Regions from separate parts of the Bacillus sp. 7894-2 genome, predicted to be linked through region 1. Evidence: predicted binding sites of a transcription regulator. Region 1 holds the regulator's gene; the other holds the start of a gene.
What was found. Region 1 encodes LexA, which represses DNA repair genes until DNA is damaged. Its sites were predicted from a motif close to CGAACATATGTTCG; they were not measured.
Positions count from the first base shown of each region.

Region 2: CHI10_RS08295 (YhjD family protein) is a predicted target of LexA. The motif match lies at 1,962-1,975, and genes of this name have one in related genera.

Region 1 covers NZ_NPDG01000004.1:130,042-134,258, forward strand. The annotation lists gene glnA (type I glutamate--ammonia ligase) at 1-826, shown strand, start outside; gene CHI10_RS01065 (DUF4257 domain-containing protein) at 939-1,223, opposite strand; gene lexA (transcriptional repressor LexA) at 1,504-2,127, opposite strand; gene yneA (cell division suppressor protein YneA) at 2,285-2,617, shown strand; gene CHI10_RS01080 (YneB family resolvase-like protein) at 2,627-3,274, shown strand; gene CHI10_RS01085 (DUF896 domain-containing protein) at 3,418-3,651, shown strand; gene tkt (transketolase) at 3,876-4,217, shown strand, end outside.
Region 2 covers NZ_NPDG01000057.1:66,717-70,933, forward strand. The annotation lists gene CHI10_RS08280 (Type 1 glutamine amidotransferase-like domain-containing protein) at 1-371, opposite strand, end outside; gene CHI10_RS08285 (IDEAL domain-containing protein) at 434-670, opposite strand; gene CHI10_RS08290 (competence protein ComK) at 871-1,425, shown strand; gene CHI10_RS08295 (YhjD family protein) at 1,530-1,919, opposite strand; gene CHI10_RS08300 (S9 family peptidase) at 2,150-4,135, shown strand.

The DNA of each region.
Region 1 (4,217 bases):
TGATATCGTGCTGGAGCTCGAAGAAATGGGCTTTGAAATTGAAGCTTCCCACCATGAGGTGGCACCTGGCCAGCACGAAATCGACTTCAAATATGCGGATGCTCTAACAGCTTGTGACCAAATCCAGACATTTAAGCTTGTTGTTAAAACCATTGCCCGAAAGCACGGCTTGCATGCAACATTCATGCCGAAGCCATTATTCGGTGTCAGCGGATCCGGAATGCACTGCAACGTTTCACTATTCAAGGATGGCAAAAATGCATTCTTCAATGAAACCGGCGATCTTCAGCTAAGTGATGACGCCCGCCACTTTATTGCTGGTATCGTGAATCATGCAACTGCATTTACAGCAGTGACAAACCCTATCGTTAACTCATACAAGCGTCTGGTACCAGGCTATGAAGCACCTTGCTATGTTGCCTGGTCTGCTCAAAACCGTTCACCTCTTATCCGTATCCCTGCTTCCCGCGGAGTAAGTACACGTGTTGAGGTGCGGAGCGTTGACCCTGCTGCGAACCCATACCTTGCGATGGCTGTATTATTAAAAGCTGGCCTGGACGGAATCAAAAATAAAATGACTCCTCCTGCACCAGTGGACCGCAATATCTATGTAATGACAAAAGAAGAGCGTGAGGAAGAAGGAATCAAGGATCTGCCTCCTACATTGGCAGCAGCGCTTGAAGAGCTAAAGAGAGATGAGGTAATTGTTTCTGCTCTCGGCGATCACATTTTCGAACATTTCATTGAAGCGAAAGAAATCGAGTGGGATATGTTCCGTACGCAAGTGCATCCATGGGAGCGCGAGCAGTACCTGAGCATGTACTAAGAAAATATGACAACCCCTGGCTGATAAAGTCAGGGGTTTTTTTTATGAAAAATGCAAAAACCCCGTTTCAATTGAACGAGGTTTTAACTAATTTCTATCTCTCTGCATCTCTCTATTCTTTGTGTCTTATTTTTAAGAAATCGAGACATGTCAGTAGTGCATCTCCTCCAAATCCTGCAATCACCGCCAGTAGAACTACCTTTAAGGCAGAGTCAGGATCTGAAGATACGACCAAAAAAACAGCCGCTAAAGCCCCCATGATTACCTCTTCAAAGACCCCCAGATAGATGAACTTTTTTGTCCTTCTGGGTTTAACCATTTTGCCTTCTTTCCGAATATGTCCAACGACACCAACCAGCCCACCAATCAACAAAGCGAAGGTAATGTTCAAAAACATTTTTACTTCACACTCCTAAAGTCGAGATTTTGGACAAGCGACCTTAGGTTGATTCTCGGTGTATTACCATTATATTGAAAATGAATATAAAATAACATGCATAAAAATACCGAATTTTCTGAACAACAAAATAGTCATACATGACTGTAACCTTATGCTAAAAGAAAAGTATCAGTTACTTTCGTAGGATTTAACTGATAGTACCAGGTAATAGGAACTGATTACCTTCTTAATATTGGAAAAAACAAAAAGCAGGCAGCGATGCCTGCTTTTGAATCTATTAATGCATATGACGGTATACGCCTATAACCTTGCCAAGAATAGAAACATTGCGGAGGATAATTGGTTCCATTGTCGAGTTTTCGGGCTGCAGACGGATAAAATCTTTTTCTTTAAAGAATCTTTTGACCGTTGCTTCATCTTCCTCTGTCATAGCCACCACGATATCCCCATTATTGGCAGTGCTCTGCTGTTTGACAATTACATAATCTCCATCAAGGATTCCGGCTTCAATCATACTTTCGCCCATGATTTCAAGCATGAAAACATGCTCGTCAGCAGGAGCCATTCTTTCCGGAAGCGGGAAGTATTCCTCAACATTTTCAATTGCCGTTATCGGCTGTCCTGCAGTTACTTTACCTACGATTGGAACATTAACTGCACTGACCTTGGGAATGTTAGAAGCCTCGTCCAAATCTAAAATTTCAATAGCACGCGGTTTTGTAGGGTCCCTGCGAATCAGTCCTTTGCTTTCAAGCCTTGCGAGATGGCCGTGAACGGTCGAGCTTGAAGCCAGACCGACTGCTTCCCCAATTTCCCTTACAGAAGGAGGATATCCTCTTAATTTAACTTCTTCTTTTATAAACTCCAATATATCTTGCTGCCTTTTTGATAATTTCACCATCTTTACGCACCTCGTATGTGTTTTTATTGTCTCAATTATAGCATCAATTACCATTTGATACAAACATAAGTTCGAATATTTGTTGACACAAAACAAGTGTTCGGTCTATAATGAAAACATCAAATACGAACATACATTCTTTTAGAGGTGGTATATCATGCTGAACAAATTGTGGAAATCATATTCTTATGCTATTATTCTCTTCGCTTTAAGTGTGGCAGCATCATTTATAATGCTCATGCAAATAGAAACGCCTGATACGGAAAAGTTTGTGAAAGTCACTGTTGCAGAAGGTGATTCTTTATGGGAGATTGCTGAAAATTTTTCTTCTGAGCATTCTCTTACAAAAGATCAATTTATAAATTGGGTAGAACGAAATAATGGGATAGCGGCAGGTAGGATTTTTCCGGGTGATGAAATTGTTATTCCAGTAAAAGCCCTGGATGACCAGCCATATAAAGAGCTTGCCAGTTCAGACCTTAACGAATAAGGAGAAGTTATGAAAGCAATAATTTACTGCAGAGTTAGTACAACAAAGGATACTCAGGAAACATCCCTTTCAAGACAGGAAGAAGAGCTTTTGAACCTGGCAAAAACGCATGACTTTGATGTAGTCAAGGTCATCCGTGAACAGGCCAGCGGATACGATCTCGAAAGAGACGGTATATTGGTCCTTTTAGACTTAATTAAAAAAAAGGATATTAAAGTTGTTCTAATCCAGGATGAAACAAGGCTGGGGAGGGGAAATGCCAAGATTGCGATTCTCCATTGCATATTTAAAGAAGAAGTCCAGTTATATAGCATCTCGAATAACGGAAAGCTGGAGCTTTCGGAATCAGATTCGATGGTCCTCAGTATCGTAGGGATGGTAGAGGAGTATCAGAGAAAGCTGCATAACATCAAAATCAAACGCGGCATGCAACGGGCTGTTGATAAAGGATACAGGCCCGAGAAAAACCTAAGTAATCAGGGAGTAAATGGCGGCAGGGAAAGAATAGAGGTGCCGATAGAGGAAATTGTCCGGTTGAGGAAAAACGAGTTAACGTTTGCTGAAATTGCAGCTACGCTTAGAGGTTTTGGCTATAATATTTCCAAAGCAACTGTCCATAGAAGGTATAAAGAACATATTGATTCACTTGCTGAGTAGAGCACTTTCCTTGTCAAAAGTGCTCATTTTTAGTATGATGGCATTTGAGTTTCAGTATTGTTCCATATCTGAAGCTGCTGTATAATAAAAACTTCCATCAGATTATTCAAAGGTAAACTTTTGATATAAAGGAGTTTTAATAAATGCTGCCTAAACAAAAACTTGCCCGAATTAATGAACTGGCAAAGAAGGCCAAGGAATCCGGACTAACAGAAGCAGAAGCGAAAGAACAGACATCTTTGCGCAAAGAGTATTTGGAGACTTTCCGCTCTGGTATGTTAAACACGCTGAAAGGCGTTACAATCGTTGACCCGAAAGGGAACGATGTAACTCCAAAAAAGCTGAAAGATTTCCAAAATAAAAACCGCCTTCACTAATAATATAATTGCAAGGGATACACTGTGCTGTATTCCTTCTTTTAATAGAGGAGATGGCATTACTGATCTATCTCCGCTTTTTTTACATATGCCGGGTCTTTTTGTGTCAATATAGTAACAAACCGGCTTTTTTTGTCCTTTACCTGACCCTATTGGTTGTGAAAAAAAGGGACACCCGATAATATTAAAAGAGTGAAGAATTACTACTCGAAAGGATGTAATGAATGTTTAATCACACAGATGAACTATCCATCAGTTCCATTCGTACTTTATCAATTGACGCCATTGAAAAGGCGAACTCCGGCCATCCGGGCATGCCAATGGGAGCTGCTCCAATGGCTTATACACTTTGGACACGCTTCATGAACCACAATCCGAAAAATCCAGAATGGTTCAACCGTGACCGTTTTGTTCTTTCTGCCGGACATGGCTCTATGCTTTTATACAGCCTTCTTCATCTTTCCGGCTATGATGTTTCCATGAATGACATTAAAGAGTTCAGACAGTGGGGAAGCAAGACGCCCGGTCACCCTGAATTCGGCCATACACCTGGTGTTGACGCAACA
Region 2 (4,217 bases), on a different contig from region 1:
GCCGAAAAGCCTGCTACTGGAATACCATTCATATACATCTTTCTAATGCATTCTCCGGTTTCACTATCCACAATGAATTTTCTGTAATTTTCTGTGTCACCGCCTCCAATAATGATGCCGGAACAGGACATTAATTCTTGAAGATAAGATTCTGCTGGGCCAGAGGAAAGCGGGAGATAGCAGAAATTCCTGGCTCCATTAGGAACTAAGGCAGAAGTATACTTATTCATATACATCTCCCAGCCATCCCTTTCCAAAAAGAGTATTGCTATTTTGCCATCCGAGCCGCAGGCAAGCTCTGTAAACATTTTTCCTAACCTTTGCCCGAATGGAGGGCTTCCGCCCATTAAAAATAAATGCCTGCTGTTCATTATTCCCCGCCTTCCTGACTAAAAATAAAATACCCCGCTGGTTGGCGGGGGCAAACTGATTTTTAAGTGCCAAAACGCTTGGAAAGTTCTTTGTATTGCTTCGAAAAATGCATAAATGCCGGTTTATTTCCTTCATCAATCGCCGCGTCTACTTTTTTCATCAGCTTTTCTCTTTCATTATTGAGCAGGATCTCTGAAATAAGCATTTCAAGGTAAAGATCCAGTACAAAAGATTCCTTAAGGTTTTTCCGCTTCGATCCACTCGTTTTCATTAAGTCGGTGTATGATTTTTCCTTCATGGAAATCACCCCTGAGCTTTTTAATATTATATGGAATTACCTTTGAATATTCAACTAAATTTTTTAAATTTTTAGAAAATATTTTCGGAATGTCGAAAATGTGAACAATTTCAAAACTATTGAACAAATTTGTAATTTTTTGATAAATTGGTGTTAATATGGAAAAAGTGAGAACGAAAAAGAAAAGGAGATGAAAACGTATGACCCAAAATATTCAAATAATCGAAGAATATGAAATCAATCCAAATACGATGATTATTAAACCTCTCTCTTATGGGATAAAAGTTTATTCGCAAATCTGGGAGCTTGATGATGAAGTAACTTCTCCCTTTAAGCCGATTGAAATAATTAAAAGCAGCTGCAAATATTTTGGTTCAAGCTATGAAGGAAGAAAAGAGGGTACACGCCAATTAACCGGCTTCACCCATAAAGCTCCGATAACGATTGACCCCACGAATTTCATTTATTTTTTCCCGACAGCTTCTCCAAGCAATCCGGAATGTATGTGGATTGCATTGGATCACATCAATTACTTCAAGCGGGCGGAGAATGCACAAACCCAAGTAGTGTTTAAGAACAAGCAAAGCTTTATAATTCCAGCCTCGTATACAACCCTTAATAACCAGGTGCTCAGAACAGCACTGCTGAAAACGACATTGACAAAAAGGATAGAAGATTCAGAGAGAAAGTCACATTACTATGCGAATGGTTCCAAAATAATGAATGCTTCGGAGAGAAAAGGAGCCTACCAATAGAGAAGGGCTGGAATTGAAGGACAACCAAGAAGCATGCGGAGTTTCATGCTTCTATTTTCCGTAGTATATTGCCTTATTAGCTGCAGGCTTTCTTATTGCAAATTTTAATTGGCTTTCCGGCTTTTCCCTGGTCCCGGCAAAGGTTTTTTAATAAGATAATAGGTCATTAGCTCCTGAACTTTATTGCGGATTCGGGGATTAAAGTAATTATGGTGTTCCTCATATCCCTTATACAGGAACATAAACATAGTAAATGCCTCATCCCTCTTTACTTCCTGTACCTTTAGCTGGTTTTTATTCATATAGCGTTTTACCTCAGAGAGTTCACTTTGAATGACCTTCATTGTTTCTTCAACCAAATCAAGATAAGGCTGTTTTAGTTTAAACGGGCTTTTATTAATGACAATGGAGTCACGATTTAAAACCGTCAGCACCATTGGCAGATAAATAGCCTGTTCCATGATATTACGGTCTTCCTCAGGAATTCTGGTCATATTGTTCTGCTCCCCTTAAATAATAGTATCCTGCCTTGTTAAAGAACATATGTTCTTATCCAATTTTACAAAGGAATGTTTTATCTTGCAAGAGCCTATATTTGTCGAAATACTGTTATACTTCATCATTTCCAATAATGAAAAAAAGTTTCAGCCTAAAGCTAATTGGGAAGGGATTTTATTTCTGATGTCGAAATAAGTAGAACACACAGTTAGGAAGGATGAAATAAATGACGAAAAAAAGACCAATTAAACCAGAAGACCTTTATCATTTAAAATCTGCAGCTGATCCGCAGCTTTCCAGGAATGGATATGATTTGGCTTTTGTCGAGACCAGAATGCTTGAAGAAGAAAATACATATAGTTCAAATGTTTTTTACATAAATACTGCAAAAAGCAATAAGCCTGTTCAGTGGACTTACGGCAAACACCGCAATCATTCACCCCGCTGGTCTCCAGATGGGGAGTTAATTGCATTTGTATCAGACAGAGGCGGGAAGTCACAGATTTATATAATGAGCAAAGCAGGCGGAGAAGCCAGACAGGTGACACATTGTGCAAATGGTGCTTCAAATCCTGTCTGGTCCCCTGATGGAAAGAAACTTGCCTTCAATCTTTCATTAAAACAGGGTGAAGCCGCAGAAACACTGGAAAATCAGGAAAAAAGGGAAGAAAAGCCAGTACCGATTGAGATAGATAAAATGAAGCACAAATCTGACGCTCAGGGTTTTTGGAACGGAAGGTACAGCCAGGTTGCCTTAATAGATATAGAAACTGGCGAGATGGAGCAGCTGACAACCGGAGAACATGATTTCCAATTGCAGGACTGGTCCCCAGATGGGGAATGGGTTGCTGTTACGGCAGATTTGAGTGAAGATAAGGATTTTTCTTTTCTAAGCGATGTGTATATCATCCATCTTGAAACAAAAGACATGAAAAAGATTACAAATGGTAATGGATATTTCGGAAGCGCTGCATGGTCCCCTGACGGAAAACACATAGGATTGTTCGGGCATGAAAGGGAATACGAAAATGCTACGCATACCAAAGTATGGGTGTATAACCTCAAATCTGAGCATTTGCAGTGCCTGACTGCAGAATTGGACATATTGGCTGGTGATTATGCCATTGGAGATTTCCAGCAGGGTGCAGTAACACCGGGAGTTCTTTGGGCAGAGGACAGCAGAAGCTTTTATTTCCTGGCAACTGATCATGGGAATACAGTTGTTTATTATGGCTCTTTAGATGGGGAATTGTATCCTGCCCTGCTGGATCAGCAGCATGTATATGGACTGACCACGGGTGGAACTATCAATAAAGCGGTTGTAGCCATCAGCAGGCCGTCATCTCCAGGGGAATTATTTTTACTTGATGTTCCGACAGGAGAATTAAAACAGCTGACAAAAGTCAATGAAGAGTTCCTGAGCGGAGTGGAGCTGGCAGATGCAGAGCCCATTCAGTTTAAATCTTCGGATGAGTGGGACCTCCATGGCTGGATCATGAAACCAGTCCATTTGAAAGAAGGCCAAAAAGCACCGCTTGTGCTTGAGATCCATGGCGGACCTCATGCTATGTATGCCAATTCTTATTTCCATGAATTCCAATGCCTCGCCGCAAAAGGCTATGCGGTTCTGTTTATCAATCCACGGGGAAGCCATGGATACGGCCAGCATTTTGTAGACGCTGTCAGAGGAGATTACGGAGGCAAGGATTATGAGGATATTATGGATGCGGTCGATTACGCGCTCGAAAACTTCGATTTCATCGATAAAGAACGGCTGGGCGTAACGGGAGGAAGCTATGGAGGCTTTATGACCAACTGGATTATTGGACACACCAGCAGGTTCAAGGCAGCTGTCACTCAGCGCTCCATTTCCAACTGGATCAGCTTTTATGGAGTAAGTGATATCGGCTACTATTTTACTGATTGGCAAATCAAGAGTGACATGAATGATATAGAAAAACTATGGAAACACTCTCCGCTTGCTTATGTGAATGACATAAATACACCACTCCTGATTCTGCACAGTGAAAAAGACTATCGCTGTCCAATCGAACAGGCAGAGCAACTATTCATTTCTTTAAAGCATAGGAAGAAAACAGCAAAATTTGTCCGGTTCCCTGAAGCCAATCATGAGCTTTCAAGAAGCGGAAAACCAAATTTGCGAATCAGCCGCCTAAACTATATAGCCGGCTGGTTTGATGAATATCTTTGAGGTAAAACCGCAGACCTTCGGGTTTGCGGTTTTTTCATAAGGCTGTAAAGGGACACAAAATTTGCCGATATAACAATGATGT